Regions from separate parts of the Streptomyces sp. NPDC058052 genome, predicted to be linked through region 1. Evidence: riboswitches for the same ligand, from Rfam matches in the RefSeq annotation. Region 1 holds a riboswitch; each other region holds the start of a gene.
What was found. A riboswitch is a leader RNA that binds a small molecule or an ion and turns the genes downstream of it on or off. The one in region 1 is predicted to bind cyclic di-AMP.
Positions count from the first base shown of each region.

Region 1 (7,566 bases):
CTCCACATGGTCGAGGAGGCCCGCCGCCGCGGCGACCTGCGGCCCGGCGCGCCGATCGTCGAGTCGACCTCCGGCACCCTCGGCCTCGGACTCGCCCTCGCCGGCGTGCTCCACGGCCACCCCGTGCACGTCGTCACCGACCCCGGTCTGGAGCCGATCGTCGAGCGGATGCTCGTCGCCCACGGCGCCACCGTGCACGTCGTCACCGAACCCCACCCGGACGGCGGCTGGCAGCAGGCCCGCAAGGACCGGGTCGCCGAACTGCTCGCCCGCCTCGACGGCGCCTGGTGGCCCGACCAGTACGGGAACCCCGACAACCCCGCCGCCTACACCGGGCTCGCCGCCGAACTGTCCGGGCAGCTCGACCGGATCGACGTGCTCGTCTGCGCGGTCGGCACCGGCGGCCACTCCGCCGGCATCGCCCGCGCGCTGCGGGCCGGCGGCAGTCCCGCCCTGGAGCTCGTCGGCGTCGACTCCATCCGGTCGACCGTCTTCGGCCTGCCCGCCGGGGAGCGGCTGATGCGCGGCCTCGGCTCCTCCATCCACCCGGCCAACGTCGACCACGCGGCCTTCGACGAGGTCCACTGGGTGGCCCCGGCGGAGGCGGTCCGCTCGGCCCGCCGGCTCGCCGCCCGCCAGTACGCCACCGGCGGCTGGAGCGTCGGCGCGGTCGCCCTCGTGGCCGGCTGGCTGGCCCGCACGCGCCCGCGTGGCACCCGGATCGCGGCCGTCTTCCCCGACGGCCCCCAGCGCTACTTCGACACCGTCTTCAACGACGCGTACTGCGCCGCCCACGGCCTCCTCGACGGACCCGTGCGCGACGAGCCCGCCGCGTACACGGGACCGCGGGGGATCGAGGAGTGGACCCGGCGGGTCCTGGACCGCACGGCGGGGGCGACCCGATGAGCGGTACGGACACGGCCACCGCCGCCCCCGGCCGCGGCGGGCTCCGGAGGCGGAGCCGCACCTTCGAACCGGCCGTCCGGCTGCTCTTCCTCAACCAGCTCACCATCAACCTCGGCTTCTACATGCTGATGCCCTACCTGGCCGCCCACCTGGCCGACGGGCTCGGGATGGCGGCCTGGTCGGTCGGGCTCGTCCTCGGCGCGCGGAACCTCTCCCAGCAGGGCATGTTCCTCGTCGGCGGGGCGCTCGCCGACCGGCTCGGCTTCAAGCCGCTCATCGTGGCGGGCTGCGCGCTGCGGTCCGTCGGCTTCGGCGCCCTGGCCTTCGCCCAGTCGCTGCCCGTCCTCCTCGCCGCCTCCCTCGCCACCGGCCTCGCGGGCGCGCTCTTCAACCCGGCCGTCCGCGCGTGCCTGGCGGCGGAGGCGGGCGAGGAGCGCCGGGTGGAGGCGTTCGCCCTGTTCAACGCCTACTACCAGGCGGGGATCCTGCTCGGCCCGCTGGTCGGGGTGGCGCTCACCGGGGTGTCGTTCCGGCTGACGTGCGTGGTCGCGGCGCTGCTCTTCCTCGGCCTGACCCTGGTCCAGCTGCGGCACCTGCCCGTCTCGGCGGGCGGCGGGCGGCCGGAGCCGAAGGGGGGCGGGACCCGGGGCCAGTTCCGCACCGTCCTCGGCAACCGCGTCTTCTGGCTCTTCTCACTCGCCATGACCGGCTCGTACGTCCTCTCCTTCCAGGTCTACCTGGCGCTGCCGCTCGCGGCGGGCGGCAGCGGCGTGACGACCGCGCTCTTCGTCGTCTCCGCGCTCGTCGCGCTCGCCGGACAGCTGCGGATCACCGCCTGGTGCGCGGCCCGGCTCTCCCGCGAGCGGAGCCTCGTCCTCGGCCTGGCGCTGATGGGCGGCGCCTTCCTGCTGCCGGCCGCGCTCGGCCGGGGCGCGCCGGCGCTGCTGCTGTGCGCGGCGGTCCTCGCGGTGGCGAACGCGGTGCTCTACCCGTACGAGATGGACACCGTCGTCGCGCTCTCCCGGGGGCGCTGGGTGGCCACCCACTACGGGCTCTACAACACGGTGTGCGGGATCGGCATCACGCTCGGGAACCTCGGCACGGGCGTGCTGCTCGACGTGACGGGGTCGACGGCCGTGCCGTGGCTCGCGCTCTGCGGCGTCGGCCTGGCCTGCGCGGCGGCGGTCGCGCTGCTGGGGCGGGGAGGCCGGCTGCGGACGGCGGAGGAGGCGACGAAGGCGGAGGAGGAGGCCGTGCGGACCGGGGAGGCCGTGCGGACCGGGGAGGAGGCCGGGACGGAGCGGCGGGCCGGGTAGGGCGCCCGGGGGCCGGCGTACCGCGCCCCGCCGGGTCGTCCCGCCGGGGTACGCCGGTCGGCCCTCCGCCGGTCGCACCCGGGAGCCGTCGCGGGGACCCTGGGAGGGTGCGCGGCGCCGGGCCCGGCGGCGGGCCGGCGACCGGTCAGGAGTACTCAGGTGACGCACCCTCGGGGAGCGGCGGGCGGTGGGCGGCGGGGCGAGGCGCCCGGTCGCCGTGCCGCCCGGTCCGGCGCGCCCCGGGGGCCGTACGGCGGCGAGCCGCCTCCGGGCGTCCCCTTCGGGGCCACCCGGAGGTTCCTGCGGGCGCTGCCGCCGCTGATCATCGCCGGCGGGGTGGTCTTCGACGTCTCCACCCCGCCCTCGTACACGGCGGCACCGCTCTTCTCCGCCGCCCCGCTGGTCGCCGCCCCGTTCTTCTCCCGGCTCACGACGCTGCTGACCGGGCTCGCGGCGATCCTGGCCTCGATCGGGCTGCACGCGTACAACGACACGCTCTCCGACGCGTCCTCGCTCACCGAGACCCTGACCGTGGTGACGGTCTCCGCGCTGGCGATGCTGATCAACCTGGTGGTGCGGCGCAGCGGGGAGCGGCTGGCGTCGGCGCGGGTGATCGCGGAGGCGGCGCAGCGGGCGGTGCTGCCGATGCCGGCGGAGCGGATCGCGGGGCTCCAGTGCGCGGCCCGGTACGAGGCGGCGCAGGCGGACGCGTTCATCGGCGGCGACCTGTTCGCGGTGCAGGACACCCCGCACGGGGTGCGGCTCGTGGTCGGGGACGTGCGGGGCAAGGGGATGGACGCGGTGGAGGCGGTGGCCGTCGTCATCGGCGCCTTCCGGGAGGCGGCAGAGCAGGAGGCGGCCCTGGAGGGGGTGGCGCAGCGGCTCGAACGGGCGCTCACGCGCGAGGGCACCCGGCGCGAGGGGCTGGACGCCTTCGAGGGGTTCACGACGGCGGTGCTCGCCGAGATCCCGCGCGAGGGCGGGGTCGTACGGGTCGTGAACCGGGGGCACCCGCCGCCGCTCCTGCTGCACGGGGACGGGCGGCTGGAGACGATCGAGCCGGCCGAGGCCGCGCTGCCGCTCGGGATGGGGGAGCTGTCGGTCTGGCCGGACCGGGCCGACGAGCGGCCGTACGTGCCGGGCGCGACGCTGCTCTTCTACACGGACGGCCTGTCGGAGGCGCGGGACGCGTACGGCGTCTTCTACGATCCGGCGGCCCGGCTCGCGGGGGCGGTCTTCCCGGGCCCGGAGGAGCTGCTGGACGCGCTCGTGGACGACGTGCGGCGGCACACCGGCGGCGGTTCGACCGACGACATGGCGCTGCTCGCGGTGAGCCGTCCGGCGGCCGGGGCCCCCGAGCGGAGGCGGACGATGCCGGTGGTGCCGCCCGGGCCGGCGTCCTGAAGGACGCCCGGTCACGGTCCGTGGTCGTGAGGTGTCACAGCGATAACAATTGACACACCATCAGTTTTCCAGGATCCGGCCGGTCCTCACTGAAGGGGGGTCAATTCGGGCGAATCCCTGTCAATTCAATGAATGATCAAGAGGAACGGCTTGGAATCGGACCGCCGTGTCTATTAACGTTCGATAACGCAGCGCGGTCGTCCCAGCCGTCGCAAGAGACGGCTCCGTGCGCACGTGCCGAATCCCGAAAGGGAACCGGGGAACCATCCCTTGGGGTGAATCGGGCCCCTCGCACATCCCCCGTGCGAACACGCCCGTAGGAGACCTTCCTGCTCCGAACCCGTCAGCTAACCCGGTAGGCGAGAAGGAAGGAAAGGAGCGCGCCTCCGTGGCGTCCAACACCCCCGTACCCGGAGCCCCCTTCGACCCCTTCGGCGGCCCGGGTGCCGTCGGAGCGGACGACCCGGCAGGCGCGGCGTCGGGCACGTACGCGTACGAAACCGCCTCCTTCACCCCCGCGCCCGGGGAGTGGAACCCGACCGAGGGCTCCCTGCGCGCCGAGAGCCGCGCCGGCGGCCGGCACCGGGTCGTGAAGCAGCGCTCCAACTTCGCCCGCTCCTCCACCGTCCTCGGCGTCGGCGTCATCGCCGCCGTCGGCGCGGGCGGCCTCGCCACCGCGCAGGAGAAGCCCCCCGTCGCGATCTCCCTCCCGGACCTCCCGGACCTCGGCCTGCCGGACGCCCACGACCTCCCCGGCGTCGGCGCCCTGCTGCCCGGCGGCGACGAGGAGAGCTCCCGGACCGAGGACTCCGCCCCGGTCGCCGCGGGCGGCGCGGCCGCGAAGCCGCTCACCTCCATCACGTACACCGCCCCGGCCGACACCACCGCCGGCGCCCCCGCCGAGGAGCGCACCGCCTCCGCCGCCGACGCGGGCGAGGCCCTGCGCGCCCGCATCCTGCAGCAGGCCGAACAGCAGCAGCAGGCCGCCGCCGACGCCGAGAAGCTGGCCGCCGAGAAGGCCGCCGCCGAGAAGGCCGCCGCGGACGCCCAGGCCAGGGCGGACGCCGTCGCGAAGGCCGAGGCCGAGGCGAAGGCCAAGGCGGAGGCGGAGCGGATCGCCGCGGAGAAGGCCGAGGCCGAGCGGATCGCCGCCGAGAAGGCGGAGGCCGAGCGGCTCGCCAAGCTGGCCGCCAGCTACTCCATGCCGCTCTCCTCGTACACGCTGACCTCCACCTACATGCAGTCCGGTTCGATGTGGTCCTCCGGCTACCACACGGGCCTCGACTTCGCCGCGCCCACCGGCACCCCGCTCAAGGCGGTGCACGGCGGCACGATCAAGTCGGCCGGCTGGTCCGGCTCGTACGGCTACCGGATCGTCCTGGAGCTGGAGGACGGCACCGAGGTCTGGTACTGCCACCTCTCCTCGATGACCGTCGCCGCCGGCCAGACCGTCACCACCGGCGAGACCATCGGCCGCGTCGGCGCCACCGGCAACGTCACGGGCCCCCACCTCCACCTGGAGGTCCACACCCCGGACGGCTCGGGCATCGACCCCGCCGAGTGGCTGCGGTCCAAGGGCCTTTCGGTCTGAGCCCGCCTTCCGGTAGGGGTTCAGGCTCCCCTATCGGAATACGCCCGGCGGTGCACGGAGTTGATCGCTGCATGACGTCACCTCTGCGCCCGCTGGGCACCTCCGACCTGCAGGTCTTCCCGCTCGCCCTCGGCGGCAACGTCTTCGGCTGGAGCGCCGACGAGGAGCGGTCGTTCGCCGTCCTCGACGCCTACGCGGCCGCCGGCGGCAACTTCGTGGACACCGCCGACGTCTATTCGCAGTGGGTCGAGGGCAACACGGGCGGCGAGTCCGAGACGATCATCGGCCGCTGGCTGGCCGCCCGGGGCAACCGCTCCGACATCGTTGTCGCCACCAAGGTCGGCGCCCACTCCCCCCTCAAGGGCCTCGCCGCCCCCACCATCAAGGCCGGCGCGGAGGAGTCCCTGCGCCGCCTCGGCACCGACTACATCGACCTCTACTACACGCACTTCGACGACGAGTCGGTGCCCGTGGAGGAGATCGTCACCGCCCTCGACCAGCTCGTGAGGGACGGCAAGGTCCGGGCCGTCGCCGCCTCCAACATCTCCCCGGAGCGGCTGCGGGCCTCCCTCGACTTCGCCGAGGCCGAGGGACTCGCCCGGTACGTGGCGCTCCAGCCCGAGTACAACCTCGTCGCGCGGGAGAAGTACGAGGGCCCGCTCCTCGACGCCGCCGCCGACACCGGCCTCGCCGCCGTCCCCTACTACGGTCTCGCCTCCGGCTTCCTCACCGGCAAGTACCGGCCCGGCCGGACCGTCGAGAGCGTCCGCGCGCACAGCGCCTCCGCGCTCGCGGAGACCGCGCGCGGCCAGGCCGTCCTCGCCGCCCTCGACGAGGTCGCCGAGGCCCACGGCGCCGAGCCCGCCACCGTCGCCCTCGCCTGGCTCGCCTCCCGCCCCACCGTCGCCGCGCCGATCGCCTCGGCCCGTACGGTCGAGCAGGTGCCCGCGCTGGTCGCGGTCGCCGGCCTCACGCTGACCGACGGCGAACTGGCCCGCCTGACGGCCGCGTCCGAGGTCTGAGCCCGGGCGTCAGCCCTTGTACGGGTTGTAGCCGCCGTAGTCGAGGTACTGCGGCGGCACCCACACCCGGCCGGTGGCCCGCGCCGCGTACGACAGCGCGGGCGAGGCCGTCGCCCGGCGCTCCCACAGGTGGTGCAGCAGCTCCTGCTCCCGCGCGGCGAAGTCCGGCACCGGGACCGTGCCCCGGCGGGCCCGCTCGCGCAGGAAGGCCAGGGTCGTGGCGAAGGACTCGTACTCGCCGACCGTCCGCGCCCCCGCCTTGCCGTACGTCCGGGCCGCCACCGCCCGCGCGGTGCGGCGGGCCCGCATCGAGGACAGCGCCAGCGGCTCCTCCGGCGAGAGCCAGCCGGCCGCCGCGTACGCCGGCAGCACCCCGGCGATCGTACGCAGCTCCTTCTGCCGGCTCCACACGGCGAGCCAGGTCAGCAGCCCGAAGGCCGGGACCATGAAGACCCCGTACACGGCGTAGAAGGCGAGGGGCCCGCCGAAGGTCGCCGAGCCGTTCCACAGCGCGTGCACGCCCATCGCGAGCAGCAGCCCGGCGAGCGGCAGCAGCACCCGGCGCAGCCGCTTCCCGCGCGGGGCGAGCGCGGCCAGACCGAAGCCGATGCCGGTGAGCACCGTGAAGAGCGGGTGCGCGAACGGCGACATCACGACCCGGACGAAGAAGGTGCCGGCCGTCACGGCGCCGATGCCGCCGTCGCCGAGGTCCTGGTCCTCGCCGAAGGCGTTGCCCAGATAGAGGATGTTCTCGGTGAACGCGAAGCCGGTCGCGGTGAAACCGGCGATCACCACCCCGTCGACCAGGCTCCGGAAGTCCCGCCGCCGGAAGAGGAAGAGCAGCAGGATCGCGGCGGCCTTCGCGGACTCCTCCACCACGGGGGCGATCACGGTCGCGCCGAGGTCGTCGGCCGACCCCGGGTCGGCGGTGGCGGTGGCGATCCAGCGGACGGCGAACGAGTTCGCGAGGATCGCGACCAGGGCGGCGGCGAACGCACCCCACGCGAAGGCGAACAGCAGGTTCTTCCACGGCCCCGGCTCGACCCGGTCGAGCCAGCGGAACGCCGCCATCAGCAGCGGCACGGGGAGGATCGCGAGCCCCAGACCGACGAGGAACCCCTCCGTGCCGGTCTGCTCCCGCACCAGCGCCAGGATCACCAGGGCGCAGAGCGCGAGCAGCGTGATCACGGCGACGGCCCGCACGATCCGGCTCCGCCAGAACGCCCGCCGCGGCCGGTACCGCCACTGGCTCCGGTCGGCGGCCACGGCGAACGCGGGCTCGTCCCCGTCCCGCGCGGGCACGTCGGCGTGCGGGAGGTGCGGGGCG
Region 1 covers NZ_JBHVRX010000023.1:110,769-118,334, forward strand. The annotation lists gene ACFVU3_RS27825 (PLP-dependent cysteine synthase family protein) at 1-906, shown strand, start outside; gene ACFVU3_RS27830 (MFS transporter) at 903-2,222, shown strand; gene ACFVU3_RS27835 (PP2C family protein-serine/threonine phosphatase) at 2,382-3,626, shown strand; cyclic di-AMP (ydaO/yuaA leader) riboswitch at 3,852-4,003, shown strand; gene ACFVU3_RS27840 (M23 family metallopeptidase) at 4,015-5,217, shown strand; gene ACFVU3_RS27845 (aldo/keto reductase) at 5,289-6,239, shown strand; gene ACFVU3_RS27850 (PrsW family intramembrane metalloprotease) at 6,249-7,541, opposite strand.

Region 2 (7,566 bases), on a different contig from region 1:
CCGACCACGCCTTCTCCGCCTCGATCGTCCATGTCGACCCGGCGGCGTGCGCGAAGGCGGCGAGCAGGCTCTCGCCGACGGCCGCGTAGAGGGCGGGGGTGGCGAGGAACTTGCGGTGGTCGCGGCCGAGGCGGCCCAGATAGGCGGGGAGCGCGGGGTCGTCGAGGGTGGTCACCACGTGGGTGAGCGCGGCGAACAGCCGGTCGCGCTGCGGGACCATGTCCTCGGGGAAGAGCTCGCGCACGCCGGGGTTGCGCCAGAAGAGGTGCGAGTAGAAGTACGTGACGGCGTGTTCGGCCCGTCTCTCGACGACCGCGAACGTGCTTCTGAGCAAGGGGAGGTCCACGCGGGAAATGTAGGGCACGGGCCGTCACGGTGTGGTCACCGGCGGGTGATCACGTCAGGTCGGCCGGAGGGGCGCCGGGGGCCGGACGGTACGGTCGGGGAGTGAGTGAAGGACCCGCCCCGACGCCCGAGACGACCGATACGCCGGGAACATCCGGTACGAGCCCCGTGCCGGCCTCCTGCCCCGTCACCGGCGCCGCCTCCGGGCCGGTGCCCGAGCTGTTCAGCTGGGAGTTCGCGAGCGACCCGTACCCGGCGTACGCCTGGCTGCGGGAGCACGCCCCGGTGCACCGGACCACGCTGCCCAGCGGGGTCGAGGCGTGGCTCGTCACGCGGTACGCCGACGCCCGGCAGGCCCTCGCCGACCAGCGGCTGTCGAAGAATCCGGTGCACCACGCGGAGCCGGGCAAGACCGGCATCCCCGGCGAGCGCAGCGCCGGGCTGATGACCCACCTCCTCAACATCGACCCGCCGGACCACACGCGGCTGCGGCGGCTGGTGTCGAAGGCGTTCACCCCGCGCCGCGTCGCCGCCTTCGCGCCGCGCGTGCAGGAGCTGACCGACCGGCTGATCGACGACTTCGCGGCGCGGGGGAGCGCCGACCTCATCCACGAGTTCGCCTTCCCGCTGCCCATCTACGCCATCTGCGACATGCTCGGCGTGCCCGCCGAGGACCAGGACGACTTCCGGGACTGGGCCGGGATGATGATCCGGCACGGCGGGGGCCCGCGGGGCGGGGTGGCGCGGTCGGTGAAGAAGATCCGCGGGTACCTGGCGGAGCTGATCCACCGGAAGCGGCAGGAGCTGCGGCAGGACGGGGACGACGACCTCATCTCGGGGCTCATCCGCGCCTCGGACCACGGCGACCACCTCACCGAGGCCGAGGCCGTCGCCATGTGCTTCGTGCTTCTGTTCGCGGGTTTCGAGACGACCATCAACCTGATCGGCAACGGCACCTACGCCCTGCTGCGCGATCCGGGGCAGCGGGCCCTCCTCCAGCGCTCGCTCGCCGCCGGGGAGACCGGGCTCCTGGAGACCGGCGTCGAGGAGCTGCTGCGGTACGACGGGCCGGTCGAGCTGGCGACCTGGCGGTACGCGACCACCGGCCTCACCCTCGGCGGGCAGGCGATCCCGGCCGGCGACCCGGTCCTCGTCGTCCTCGCGGCGGCCGACCGCGACCCGGACCGCTTCGGCGCGCCGGACACCCTCGACCTCGCCCGCAGGGACAACCAGCACCTCGGGTACGGGCACGGCATCCACTACTGCCTGGGTGCGCCGCTCGCCCGTCTGGAGGGGCAGACCGCGCTCGCCACCCTCCTGACCCGCCTCCCGGACCTGCGACTTGGCGCCGATCCGGACGAACTGCGGTGGCGCGGAGGGCTCATCATGAGGGGATTGCGCACGCTTCCGGTGGAGTTCACCCCATCCGCACCCCCGCAGCGCGTGTGACGACGTGTCAGAAATGTGATCTTCACGTGATCGGGCAGCCATCGACTTGTGACGGACGTTCGAATGCGGCTACCTTCGCGCCAGCGTTCGGCCGGAACCCGGCCGTCCCTGCCGTCCCCGCCGTCACGCGAAAGGCCCCGACATGCTTTCCGGAAACGGACGACACCGTCGACCCCGTCAGGCTCCCGCGATCGTCGTCACCGCAGGAGTGGCCGGATCCGCCATGGCACTGCCGCTGCTCGCCGCCGGCTCCGCCTCCGCCGCCGACGCGGCCACCTGGGACCGGGTCGCCGCCTGCGAGTCCGGCGGCCAGTGGAGCGCCAACTTCGGCAACGGCGCCTACGGCGGCCTCCAGATGACCCAGGAGGCGTGGGAGCGGCACGGCGGACTCGCCTACGCCCCCAGCCCCGACCTCGCCAGCCGCGCGCAGCAGATCGCCGTCGCCGACAAGGCGCTCTCCTCCGGCAGCACCGACTGGGCCACCTGCGCCCCCATCGCCGGTCTGACGAACGACGGCAGGGCCACCGGCGTCCAGCCGGGCCCCGCCGTCCAGGAGGAGGACGAGGGCGGCGTGGCCCCCGAGTCGAACTGGACCGGCGGCTCGTCCGCCTCCGCCCCCACCGCGCCCGCGAAGGCGCCCGGGGTGGGGGAGAAGGAGGAGAAGGCCGCGGAGAAGAAGGAGGCCGTCACCGCCCCGGCGACGCCGGCCGCCCCCACGACGCCCGCCGGCTCCGCCACGCCCGCCACGCCGCCCTCCGCGGGCACCGTCACGCCGCCGCCGTCCGCCGTCACCCCGGACGTGCCCGCCGACACCGCCCCGGACGCCCCGGACGCCTCCACGGGCACCCCGGTCGCGCCGGGCACGCCCGGCACCCCGGGCACGCCGCCGGACGCCTCGGAGACGCCCGTGGCGCCCGGCACCCCGGTGACCCCCGGTGCGGACGGGTCTGACGTGTCGTCGGACACGCCCGGGACGGGCAAGCACCGGGGCGAGGCCGCACCGGAGGAAAGCGACAAGACGGACACGGAGCAGGATTCCGGACGTCATGCCGCAGCTTCGGACAAGGTCACCTCAACCCCCGTCAACTCGGACGCAAGCGACGCTTACACCGTGCGCCCGGGTGACAGCCTGTCGGAGATTGCGCAGGAGAACGACCTCCCCGGCGGCTGGGACGCCCTCTACGACGCCAACCGCCAGACGGTCGGCATCGATCCGGATCTCATCCTCCCTGGTCAGAGCCTTGAGCTGACGGTCCCTTCATCGGAGAAGTGAGGCCGTTTCAGGGCTTTATGTCCGCTTTTGGGAAAGTGAGACATGGGTCTCTTCGCCCCAACTGGCGTGTCACGTCCGCAAACTTTGCTCCCGTCAGCTCTCACCTGCGCAAACGAGGTCTGACGGGATGCAAGTAAGGGCGATTTGTCCGTCGTAAGGCCCTTTGAACTTCAAGCGGGTGTGTGTCTACGGTCGACACCGCTCGCCACCGCGGGCCCCGTCGACCGAAACGCCGAGTCCTGCCGTCGGCCGCCGGGAATGTCGTCGCGAAAGCGCCGTAGGCAGGAGTGGGGGACCCAAGGTTTGCGCCGGTCCCGGCCGTCGAGAGACGGCCGATCGACCGGCTTGGGGTGAAGCCGCGTGCAAGGACACGCGGCCGGGCGCACTCTTCAAGCCCGAACCCGACAGCTCACCTCACAGGCGTCGGTGAAGAGGAATCTCCATGCTGTTCTCCGGCACGGGCAAGCGTCGTCGTCCCTCCAAGGCCACTCGCGTCGTCGCCCTCGTCGGCGTCACCGGTGCGGCCGTCGCCGCCCCGCTGATGGCCGCCGGCACCGCCTCGGCCGCCACCGCCTCCGAGTGGGACCGCGTCGCCCAGTGCGAGTCCGGCGGCAACTGGTCCATCAACACCGGCAACGGCTACTACGGCGGCCTCCAGTTCTCGGCCTCCACCTGGGCCGCGTACGGCGGCACCGCCTACGCCTCCACCGCCGACCAGGCCAGCAAGTCGCAGCAGATCGCCATCGCCGAGAAGGTCCTCGCGGGCCAGGGCAAGGGCGCGTGGCCGAGCTGTGGCGTGGGCCTCTCCGGCGCCTCGTACGACGGCGGCTCCGCCGAGGCCGCTCCGCAGCAGCAGAGCACCCAGCAGAGCGCCCCGCAGCAGAGCGCCCCGAAGCGCTCCGCCGAGCAGCCCGCCAACCGCAGCGAGCAGCGCCAGGCCCCGAAGCGGACCGCCGCCCAGGCCGCCCCGCAGGCCGCCGCCAAGAAGACCGTCACCACCCCGACCGGCAAGAAGGTCAAGAAGGGCGACGGCGAGTACAAGGTCACGGCCGGCGACACCCTCAGCAAGATCGCCGCGGCGCAGGGCGTCGAGGGCGGCTGGGCGAAGCTCTTCGAGCTCAACAAGGACGTCGTCGAGAACGCCGACCTGATCTACCCGGGCCAGCAGCTCCACCTGAAGTGAGCCCCGCGGCACCCGTGAGTCCGGCGGCTCACCGGTGCCCTGCGACCCTCCCGCGGTGACCACCCCGGTCCCGAGCCCCCTTCCCCCGTGGGCCCGGGACCGGGGTTCTGCCGTTACTGTCCAGTAGATCCCGGGGCTTTCGTCCTTCGATGCGTGCTCTTGGGCCCTTTTTCGTCCCAGGGGACGGGCGGTCGGCTGGCCGGAGCGCCGGAGCCGGTTAGGCTCATGTCGCAAGGCGAACGAGACCTTGCGACCCATGCGCCACACCTAGCGTCACATCCCAGAAGGAGATGCTCGTGCCGTCCATCGACGTCGTCGTAGCCCGGGAAATCCTGGACTCCCGAGGCAACCCCACGGTCGAGGTCGAGGTCGGCCTCGACGACGGCAGCACCGGCCGTGCTGCCGTTCCGTCCGGTGCCTCCACCGGTGCGTTCGAGGCCCTGGAGCTCCGCGACGGTGACCAGAACCGCTACCTCGGCAAGGGTGTCGAGAAGGCCGTCCTCGCCGTCATCGAGCAGATCGGCCCGGAGCTCGTCGGCTACGACGCCACCGAGCAGCGCCTGATCGACCAGGCCATGTTCGACCTGGACGCCACCCCGGACAAGTCGTCGCTCGGCGCCAACGCCATCCTCGGCGTCTCCCTCGCCGTCGCGCACGCCGCCTCCGAGGCCAGCGACCTCCCCCTCTTCCGCTACCTCGGCGGCCCGAACGCGCACCTGCTGCCCGTTCCGATGATGAACATCCTCAACGGTGGGTCGCACGCCGACTCCAACGTCGACATCCAGGAGTTCATGATCGCCCCGATCGGCGCGGAGTCCTTCTCCGAGGCCCTCCGCTGGGGCACCGAGGTCTACCACACCCTCAAGTCCGTCCTGAAGGCCAAGGGCCTCTCCACCGGCCTCGGCGACGAGGGCGGCTTCGCCCCGAACCTCGGCTCCAACCGCGAGGCGCTCGACCTCATCCTGGAGGCCGTCAAGCAGGCCGGCTACGTGCCCGGCAAGGACGTCGCCCTCGCCCTGGACGTCGCCGCCTCCGAGTTCTACAAGGACGGCAAGTACCTCTTCGAGGGCAAGGAGCGCTCCGCCGCCGAGATGACCGAGTACTACGAGGAGCTCGTCTCCTCGTACCCGCTCGTCTCCATCGAGGACCCGCTGTTCGAGGACGACTGGGCCGGCTGGAACGTCATCACCGAGCGCCTCGGCGACAAGGTCCAGCTCGTCGGCGACGACCTCTTCGTCACCAACCCCGAGCGCCTGGCCCGCGGCATCGAGGAGAAGTCCGCCAACGCCCTCCTGGTGAAGGTCAACCAGATCGGCTCGCTGACCGAGACCCTCGACGCCGTCGAGCTCGCCCAGCGCAACGGCTTCAAGTGCATGATGTCCCACCGCTCCGGCGAGACCGAGGACGTCACCATCGCCGACCTCGCCGTCGCCACCAACTGCGGCCAGATCAAGACCGGCGCCCCGGCCCGCTCCGAGCGCGTCGCCAAGTACAACCAGCTGCTGCGCATCGAGGAGATCCTCGACGACGCCGCCGTCTACGCCGGCCGCAGCGCCTTCCCGCGCTTCAAGGGCTGAACCTGCCCGGCACCGTAGTTCCGTCCGTCCCCGCACCCGGTCCCGTACCGTGTGCGGGGACGCACGTTTGAGGGACACCGGAGACAGGGGAGGCGACACGACATGGCCGTGAAGGACCGGGACCGGTTCTCCACCGCGACCCGGATCAGGCTGCTCGGCGAGCAGACCGCCGCCCGTGTCTACCGCTCCCAGACCCGGCGCCAGGCCCGGCGCTCCCGGCTCACCGGCCGCGCCGCCTTCCTCGCCCTCGTCGTCTGCTCCCTCGTCGTCGCCCTCGCCTACCCGATACGGAGCTACGTCTCCCAGCAGGGCGAGATCGCCGAACAGGAGCGCAAGGCCGCCGAGGCCGCCCGGCGGGTCGAGGAGCTGCGGGACGAGAAGGCCCGCCTCCAGGACCCCGCCTACGTCCGCCGCCTCGCCCGCGAGCACCTCCACTACGTGCTCCCCGGCGAGACCGGCTTCACCGTGAACGACCCCGGGGCGGCCGACCGCCCCCGCGCCGACCAGGGCACGGCCGACCGCCCCTGGTACGACAACCTGTGGGACGGCGTGGACCACGCCGACCGTCCCTGACGACGCCCGACACGACCCCACGAGCAAGGCAGACATGGAAACGCCCCCTCCGCAGACCGAACGCACCGAGCCCACCGAGGCGGACGTCGCCGCCTTCGAGGCGCAGCTCGGACGGCCGCCCCGCGGCCTGCGCGCCATCGCGCACCGCTGCCCCTGCGGCAACCCGGACGTCGTCGAGACCGCGCCGCGGCTGCCCGACGGCACCCCCTTCCCGACCACGTACTACCTCACCTGCCCCCGGGCGGCCTCGGCCATCGGCACCCTGGAGGCCAACGGGGTCATGAAGGAGATGCAGGCCCGGCTCGCCACCGACCCGGAGCTCGCCGCCGCCTACCGCGCCGCGCACGAGGACTACCTCGCCCGCCGGGACGCCATCGAGGTCCTGGAGGGCTTCCCCAGCGCCGGCGGCATGCCCGACCGCGTGAAGTGCCTGCACGTCCTCGTCGGCCACTCGCTGGTCGCCGGCCCGGGCGTGAACCCCTTCGGCGACGAGGCCCTCGCGATGCTCCCCGAGTGGTGGGCCAAGGGCCCGTGCGTCACCCCCTGCGCGGACGAGAAGGAGCCCGCGGAATGACCCGGGTCGCCGGAATCGACTGCGGCACCAACTCCATCCGCCTCCTCGTCGCCGACGTCGACCCGGAGACGGGCCACCTCGTCGAGCTGGACCGCCGGATGCTGGTCGTCCGGCTCGGGCAGGGCGTGGACCGGACCGGCCGCCTCGCTCCCGAGGCGCTGGAGCGGACCTTCGCCGCCTGCCGCGAGTACGCCGCCGTCATCGAGGAGTTCGGCGCCGAGCGGATCCGCTTCGTCGCCACCTCCGCCTCCCGCGACGCCGAGAACCGGCAGGAGTTCGTCGACGGGGTCGTGGAGATCCTGGGCGTCGAGCCCGAGGTGATCACCGGCGACCAGGAGGCCGAGTTCTCCTTCACCGGTGCCACCGGCGAGCTGCCGGACTCGGAGACGTACCTCGTCGTGGACATCGGCGGCGGCTCCACCGAGTTCGTCACCGGCGACCGGCACGTCGAGGCCGCCCGCTCCGTCGACATCGGCTGCGTCCGGCTCACCGAGCGGCACGTCCGGCACGACCCGCCGACCGCCGAGGAGGCCGAGGCGATCCGCGCCGACGTGCGCGCCGCCCTCGACCTCGCCGCCGAGACCGTGCCGCT
Region 2 covers NZ_JBHVRX010000004.1:310,927-318,492, reverse strand. The annotation lists gene ACFVU3_RS08270 (globin domain-containing protein) at 1-346, opposite strand, end outside; gene ACFVU3_RS08265 (cytochrome P450) at 514-1,794, shown strand; gene ACFVU3_RS08260 (transglycosylase family protein) at 2,018-3,067, shown strand; cyclic di-AMP (ydaO/yuaA leader) riboswitch at 3,331-3,505, shown strand; gene ACFVU3_RS08255 (transglycosylase family protein) at 3,510-4,250, shown strand; gene eno (phosphopyruvate hydratase) at 4,541-5,827, shown strand; gene ACFVU3_RS08245 (septum formation initiator family protein) at 5,930-6,400, shown strand; gene ACFVU3_RS08240 (DUF501 domain-containing protein) at 6,435-6,974, shown strand; gene ACFVU3_RS08235 (exopolyphosphatase) at 6,971-7,566, shown strand, end outside.
Region 2: linked by a shared signal. The riboswitch ahead of ACFVU3_RS08255 (transglycosylase family protein) and the one ahead of ACFVU3_RS27840 (M23 family metallopeptidase) in region 1 are both predicted to bind cyclic di-AMP.

Region 3 (7,566 bases), on a different contig from region 1:
TCCCGCTCACCGCGCTCGGCCGCTACCTGCACGGCGAGCCCACGCCCGGCGGGAGTCCGTGATGGACCGCGACCGCCCGCCGGGGGACTCCGGGGAAGCCGTCCCGCCGCTGCTGATCGCCTGCGCGCTCGGCATCGAGCGGTTCGCCCTGCGGGGCGGAGGCCGGGACGGGGCGCCCGGCCCGGTCCGCGTGGTGCGCACCGGCATGGGACCCGCCCACGCGACCCGCGGGGTCTCCCGGGCGCTCGCCCGGGACGGCTGGGGCGGGGCCGCCGTGATCGCCTCCGGCTTCTGCGCCGGGCTCGCGCCCGGCATGCACCCCGGCGACCTGGTCGTCGCCGAGGAGACCCGCGGCCCGGACGGCACCACCGTCTGCGACGGCGCCGACCTCCTCGTCAAGGCGCTGACCAGGGCGCTGCCCGGCCGGACCGTGCACACCGGCCCGCTGACCGGCTCCGACCACGTGGTGCGGGGACCCGAGCGGGCCGCGCTGGCCGCCGGCGGGGCGATCGCCGTCGACATGGAGTCCGCCGCCACCCTCCGTACCGCGCGGGCGGCCGGACCCCGGCCCGTTGCCGCCGTACGGGTGGTCGTGGACGCCCCCGAGCACGAACTGGTCCGTATCGGCACGGTACGCGGGGGAATATCGGCCTTCCGTGTCCTGCGTGCCGTCCTTCCCGCTTTCTTCGAATGGCACCGTTCTCTGCTGCTCCCCAGGAGGTGAGCGAGTTATGGCCATGCCGCTCCGTCAGTCCGTCCGGGTCGGGACCTATCTCTTCGAACAGAAGCTCCGCAAGCGGGACAAGTTCCCCCTCATCGTCGAGCTGGAGCCGCTCTACGCCTGCAACCTCAAGTGCGAGGGCTGCGGCAAGATCCAGCACCCGGCCGGGGTGCTGAAGCAGCGGATGCCGGTCGCCCAGGCGGTCGGCGCCGTCCTGGAGTCCGGCGCCCCGATGGTCTCCATCGCCGGCGGCGAGCCCCTGATGCACCCCCAGATCCACGAGATCGTGCGCCAGCTGGTCGCCCGGCGGAAGTACGTCTTCCTCTGCACCAACGCGATGCTGCTGCGCAAGAAGCTCGGCGACTTCACGCCCTCGCCGTACTTCGCCTTCGCCGTCCACATCGACGGACTGCGCGAACGCCACGACGAATCGGTCGCCAAGGAGGGCGTCTTCGACGAGGCCGTGGCGGCGATCAAGGAGGCCAAGCGGCGGGGATTCCGGGTCACCACCAATTCGACCTTCTTCAACACGGACACACCGCAGACGATCATCGAGGTGCTGAATTACCTCAACGACGACCTCCAGGTCGACGAAATGATGATCTCGCCCGCCTATGCCTACGAGAAGGCGCCCGACCAGGAACACTTCCTCGGTGTCGAACAGACCAGGGAACTCTTCAGGAAGGCGTTCGCCGGGGGGAACAGGCGCCGCTGGCGGCTCAACCACTCGCCGCTCTTCCTCGACTTCCTCGAAGGAAAGGCCGACTTCCCCTGCACCGCCTGGGCGATCCCCAACTACTCCCTCTTCGGATGGCAGCGCCCCTGCTATCTGATGAGCGACGGCTACGTCCCCACCTACCGCGAACTCGTCGAGGAGACCGACTGGGACAAGTACGGCCGCGGCAAGGACCCGCGCTGCGCCAACTGCATGGCGCACTGCGGCTACGAACCGACCGCCGTGCTCGCCACCATGGGCTCGCTCAAGGAGTCGCTGCGGGCGGTCCGCGAGACCGTCTCGGGGAGCTGAGGGGCGGGCCATGACCGACGGCTTCGACCTGCGGGCGCTGCTCGCCGAGCGCGGCGGCGAGCGGTACGAGCTGCACGCCCGGTACCTCAACCCGCAGCTGCCGCGGATGCTGCGCACCATCGGCTTCGACAAGGTCTACGAGCGGGCCGCCGGCGCCCACTTCTGGGACGCCGAGGGCAACGACCACCTCGACATGCTCGCGGGCTTCGGCGTCATGGGCCTCGGACGGCACCACCCCGTCGTCCGCGGGGCCCTGCACGACGTCCTCGACGCGGACCTCCCCGACCTCACCCGCTTCGACTGCCCGCCGCTGCCCGGACTGCTCGCCGAGCGGCTGCTGGCCCACAGCCCCCACCTCGACCGGGTCTTCTTCTGCAACAGCGGCACCGAGGCCGTCGAGACCGCGCTGAAGTTCGCCCGGTACGCCACCGGACGCCCGAGGATCGTCTACTGCGACCACGCCTTCCACGGGCTCACCACCGGCGCCCTCTCCGTCAACGGCGAGAAGGGCTTCCGGGCGGGCTTCGACCCGCTGCTCCCGGACGCGCCGATCGCGCTCGGCGACCTCGACGCCCTGGAGCGCGAGCTCCGCATGGGGGACGTGGCCGCCTTCGTGGTCGAGCCGATCCAGGGCAAGGGCGTCCAGGAGGCCCCGCCGGGCTTCCTCGCGGCCGCGCAGGAGCTGCTGCGCCGGCACGGGGCGCTGCTGATCGCCGACGAGGTGCAGACCGGTCTCGGGCGGACCGGCGACTTCTACGCGTACCAGCACGAGGACGGCGTCGAGCCGGACCTGGTCTGCGTGGCGAAGGCGCTCTCCGGCGGCTACGTGCCGGTCGGCGCGACCCTCGGCAAGGACTGGATCTTCAAGAAGGTCTACTCGTCCATGGACCGGGTGCTGGTCCACTCGGCCAGCTTCGGCGCCAACGCCCAGGCGATGGCGGCGGGGCTCGCGGTGCTGTCGGTGATGGAGTCCGAGGGGACCGTCGCGCACGTGCGGCGGGTCGGCGGACTGCTGAAGGGCCGGCTGGAGGAGCTGGTGCCGCGGTACGAGCTGCTGCACGAGATCCGCGGCCGGGGGCTGATGATCGGGATCGAGTTCGGCCGGCCGAGCTCGCTGGGGCTGCGCGGCCGGTGGGCGATGCTCCAGGCGGCCCGGAAGGGGCTCTTCGCGCAGATGGTGGTGGTCCCGCTGCTCCAGCGGCACCGGATCCTCACCCAGGTCTCGGGCGACCATCTGGAGGTGATCAAGCTGATCCCGCCGCTGGTCGTCGACGAGGCGGACGTGGACCGTTTCGTCACCGCCTTCACGGCGGTCATGGACGACGCCCACGACGGTGGCGGGCTGCTCTGGGACTTCGGGAAGACGCTGGTCAAGCAGGCGGTCGCCCAGCGCTGAGACCGGTCACCCCGGTTTTTGCCTCTGGGGCAAGAAACTTGCCTCAGAGGCACGATCCTGGCGGAATGGACTCATGGACCACGTCCCCCGGGGCTCCGCCCCGGAAACCGCCGCCCCCGACATCCTGCCCGACGTCGCCCCGCAGCTGCGGGCGCTGCGCCGGCGCCGGGGGCTCACCCTGGAGGCCGCCGCCCAGCGGGCCGGGCTCTCCCCGGCGCACCTCTCGCGGCTGGAGACCGGGAACCGGCAGCCCTCGCTGCCGATGCTGCTGGCCCTCGCCCGTATCTACGGTACGACGGTCGCCGAGCTGCTGGGGGAGACCCCGCCCGAGCGCGACCCGGTGATCCGGGCCGACCGCTCCGATCCGGTCGAGGCCGACGGCTGGATCTACCGGCAGGCCGGCGGCGCCGGCCGGGCCATGCAGTGCCTGCGCGTCCACGTGCCGTACGCCACCCGGGCCGACATCGTCCGCGTCCACCCCGGCGAGGAGTGGCTGCACGTCCTCGAAGGGCAGGTGCGGCTCGCGCTCGGCGAGACCGTGCACCTCCTCGATCCCGGGGACAGCGCGCACTTCGACTCGCTCACCCCGCACCGGATCGGCGCGGCCGGCCGCGCCGGCGCCGAGGTGCTGTTCGTCCACACGCTCCTGCAGAGCCCCGCCGCCGAGATGTGCCTGGGCGGCGGCGCCCCGCACCCCCGCTGAGCCCCCCGAAGGGTTGGTCGACATGTCCGACAAGTCAGTTAATTCCGCCCCGGTCACCGGCGAGGAGCGCGGTGAGGGCAAGTTCCCCAAGGGGCTGGTGCTCCGCCTCTTCGCGTACCTGATCGCCGGTCACCTCTTCGCCGGCTTCCTCTACCTGCTCTTCATGCTCGGCGGGCAGAACCAGTAGGGCCCGGTCCGGCGGACCGGGTGCGGGCTGAGCCCGGCCGGTCCCCCGGGGTGGTGGCTCACGCCTCCGTGAGGAACCGTTCCCGCAGCCGCTCGCGGGTCTCGGGCGCCAGCTTCAGGCCCTCCGCGAGGTAGGCGTCCACGGAGCCCCAGGTCGTGTCGATCGTCTCGAAGGCGGCCCGGAGGTACTCCACCCGCGCGTCGAAGAGCGGGCTCAGCAGCTCCATCACCTCGGGCGCCATCGCGTCCCGGGCGGTGGAGCTGCGGCGCACCTTGTAGCGGCGGTGCGGCGCGTCGGACTTCACGTAGTCGGCCTCGATCGCCGCGCGCTCCACACCCAGCGCGAGCAGGGTGATGGCGATCGAGAGCCCGGCGCGGTCCTTGCCGGCCGCGCAGTGCATCAGGGCCGGGACGGAGTCCTCGGCGAGGGAGTGCAGGACCCGGCTGTGCTCGGCGGTCCGCTCCACGATCATCCGGCGGTACGAGGACGTCATCCGCTCCGCGGCCTTGCCGTCGCCCAGCAGGTCCCGCAGCGTGACGAGGTCGCCCTCGCGGACCATCCGCCAGAACTCCTTGCCGTCGGCCGGGTCGCTCAGGGGTATGTTCACGTTCCGTACGCCGGGCAGCTCGACGTCCGGCCCCTCCACCTTGGCGTCGGCGGCGTTGCGGAAGTCGAAGATCGTGTGCAGGCCGAGGCCGTCGAGGAAGGCCGCGTCGGACTCGGTGGCGTCGGCGAGGTGGCCGCTGCGGAAGAGGGTGCCGGGCCGGACCGCGCGTCCGTCCGTCGTCGGCAGGCCGCCCACGTCCCGGAAGTTGCGGACCTCCGCGAGCTCGGGCTCGCCGGGTTCGAGGGGCTGGACCTGCGGCAACTGCTGCGTCACGGATGCTCCTGGGGGTAGGCGTTCGCGGGACCGGACGAGATCGGTTCCCCCCGCAATCATCCCGGCGCGCGGGTCGTGGCGCACCCCCCTGGTCGGTAATGGGCGATCTGTCCATATTCATGACGCTTGGGGTAACACGCCCTGGTTGAGGGGGAGATGGAATCCGGTGCGTGAGCAGGGTCATAGAGGTGACGGATCGTGGCCGACCGCCCGGTCCAATCACCCTTTCCGGAAAGGGAATCGAGGGACCGTCATCGACGGAGGGTGACCGGAATTCCGGGCCCGAAGATCGCCCCGGAATGCCCGTCGAATTCACCGGCTTGTTCGTGCCGACCCCGCTCGTCTAGCGTCGCCGTCAATCCGGTCGGACCGCCGAATCCTGCCACCGCCCGGAATTCGACCCCATCCCATCGCGTGGCAGGAGCGGGGGACCCAAGGAAGTACGCCGGTCCCGCGATGCAGGACGGCTCGGGGTGAAGCCGCGTGAGAAACGCGGCCGGGCATCTCCAGTCCGAACCCGACAGCTCACCTCGCAGGCGCCGGAGAGGAATTCGCCATGCCCGCGAACGGTAAGCACCGCCGCCAGAAGTCCACCCTGATCACCCGTGGCCTGGTCGCCGCCGGCACCGGCGGCGTCGTCGTCGCCCTGCCGCTCATCGGCGCCACCGGAGCCCACGCCGCCGAGCAGGCGGCCCCGGCCGCCGTCTCCGCCACCGTCGTGAGCGCCGCCGCTCAGACCCAGGCCGCCGCCGCGCCGGCCGCCCAGGCCGCCGCCCCGAAGACGTACTCCGTCGTCGCCGGCGACTACCTGTCCAAGATCGCCGTCGAGCAGAACGTCGCCGGCGGCTGGCAGAAGCTCTACTCCGACAACCGCCAGGTCGTCGGCGAGAACCCCTCGCTGATCCTCCCGGGCATGAAGCTCACCCTCGGCGCCAAGAACACCGCCGAGGCCGCCGCCCCGAAGCCCGCCGCCAAGGCCGCCCCGAAGGCCGCCAAGGCCGCCCCGAAGGCCGAGCGCAAGGCCGTCCAGAAGTCCCAGTCCGCCGGCGAGCAGACCCGCGCCTCGCGCTCCGCCGACCGCGCCACCGCCCCGGCCGCCGCCCAGTCCTCCGGCTCCTCCGCGCAGGCCACCTCCTCCGGCTGGGTCGCCCCCGTCTCCGGCGGCGTCTCCACCCCGTACCGCGCCTCCGGCTCCATGTGGTCCTCCGGCTACCACACCGGTGCCGACTTCATCGCCTCCTCCGGCACCACCGTCCGCGCCGTCGGCGCCGGCACGGTCGTCTCCGCCGGCTGGAGCGGCGCCTACGGCAACGAGGTCGTCATCCAGCACGCCGACGGCAACTACTCGCAGTACGCCCACCTCTCCTCCCTGTCCGTCTCCGCGGGCCAGTCGGTGAGCGGCGGCCAGCAGATCGGCCTCTCCGGCTCCACGGGCAACTCCACCGGCCCGCACCTGCACTTCGAGATCCGCACCTCGCCGAGCTACGGCGCGGACATCGACCCGCTGGCCTACCTGCGCCAGCACGGCGTCTCGATCTGACCCGTCCGGCCCATCGGCCGCGACGAAGGCCCGGCACCCCTGGTGCCGGGCCTTCGCCTATTCCGGCTTGGCAAATTCTTTATCGGTGGCATATATCACCCGCCGTCAACCCCTCCTTACGGTCGCGTAGGTCACATCCGAAACGGAAGGATGTGCTGCCGTGGCAGACGATTCGAGAGAAACAGACAAGAACGCGTTCGGTTCATTCGGGTCGTACGCGGCGATCGGTGACAGCTTCACCGAGGGCGTCGGGGACCCCGGGCCCGACGGGACCTACGTCGGCTGGGCGGACCGCTTCGCCGTGCTCCTCGCCGACCAGCGGCCGGACCCCGAGGACTTCCGCTACGCCAACCTGGCGGTCCGCGGGCGTCTCCTCGACCAGATCGTGGCCGAGCAGGTGCCCCGCGCGAAGGAGCTCGCCCCCGACCTGGTGACCTTCTGCGCGGGCGGCAACGACATCATCCGCCCCGGCACCGACCCCGACGACGTCGCCGAGCGCTTCGAGCGGGCCGTCCGGGACCTCACCTCCGCCGTCGGCACCGTCATGGTGACCACCGGCTTCGACACCCGCGACGTGCCCGTGCTCAAGCACCTGCGCGGCAAGATCGCCACGTACACGGCCCACGTCCGGGCCATCGCCGACCGCTACGACTGCCCGGTCCTCGACCTGTGGTCGCTGCGGTCCGTCCAGGACCGGCGCGCCTGGGACGACGACCGGCTGCACCTCTCGCCCGAGGGGCACACCCGGGTCGCGCTGCGCGCCGCCCAGGTCCTGGGCCTGCCGGTCCCGGCCGACCCCGACCAGGAGTGGCCGCCGCTGCCCGCCCGGGGCCCGCTGGAGGTCCGCAGGGACGACATCCACTGGGCGCGCGAGTACCTGGTGCCGTGGATCGGGCGCCGGCTGCGCGGCGAGAGCTCCGGCGACCACGTCGAGGCCAAGCGCCCCGACCTCATGCCCCTGTAGGACCCGGACGCGCGCCGGCGGGGATCCGCTCCAGGACCCCGCCGGCGAAGACGTCGTACAGCGGCAGCGTCTCCAGGTGGACGTAGCCGATGTGGCAGTCGCAGACGGCGAGGGGGCAGGCCCGGGGCCGCAGCGCGGCACGGTACGA
Region 3 covers NZ_JBHVRX010000003.1:328,789-336,354, reverse strand. The annotation lists gene shc (squalene--hopene cyclase) at 1-62, shown strand, start outside; gene ACFVU3_RS06185 (1-hydroxy-2-methyl-2-butenyl 4-diphosphate reductase) at 62-724, shown strand; gene hpnH (adenosyl-hopene transferase HpnH) at 732-1,748, shown strand; gene ACFVU3_RS06175 (aspartate aminotransferase family protein) at 1,759-3,144, shown strand; gene ACFVU3_RS06170 (helix-turn-helix domain-containing protein) at 3,218-3,847, shown strand; gene ACFVU3_RS06165 (DUF6126 family protein) at 3,870-4,034, shown strand; gene ACFVU3_RS06160 (tyrosine-protein phosphatase) at 4,093-4,914, opposite strand; cyclic di-AMP (ydaO/yuaA leader) riboswitch at 5,303-5,466, shown strand; gene ACFVU3_RS06155 (peptidoglycan DD-metalloendopeptidase family protein) at 5,471-6,454, shown strand; gene ACFVU3_RS06150 (SGNH/GDSL hydrolase family protein) at 6,615-7,418, shown strand; gene ACFVU3_RS06145 (STM4011 family radical SAM protein) at 7,405-7,566, opposite strand, start outside.
Region 3: linked by a shared signal. The riboswitch ahead of ACFVU3_RS06155 (peptidoglycan DD-metalloendopeptidase family protein) and the one ahead of ACFVU3_RS27840 (M23 family metallopeptidase) in region 1 are both predicted to bind cyclic di-AMP.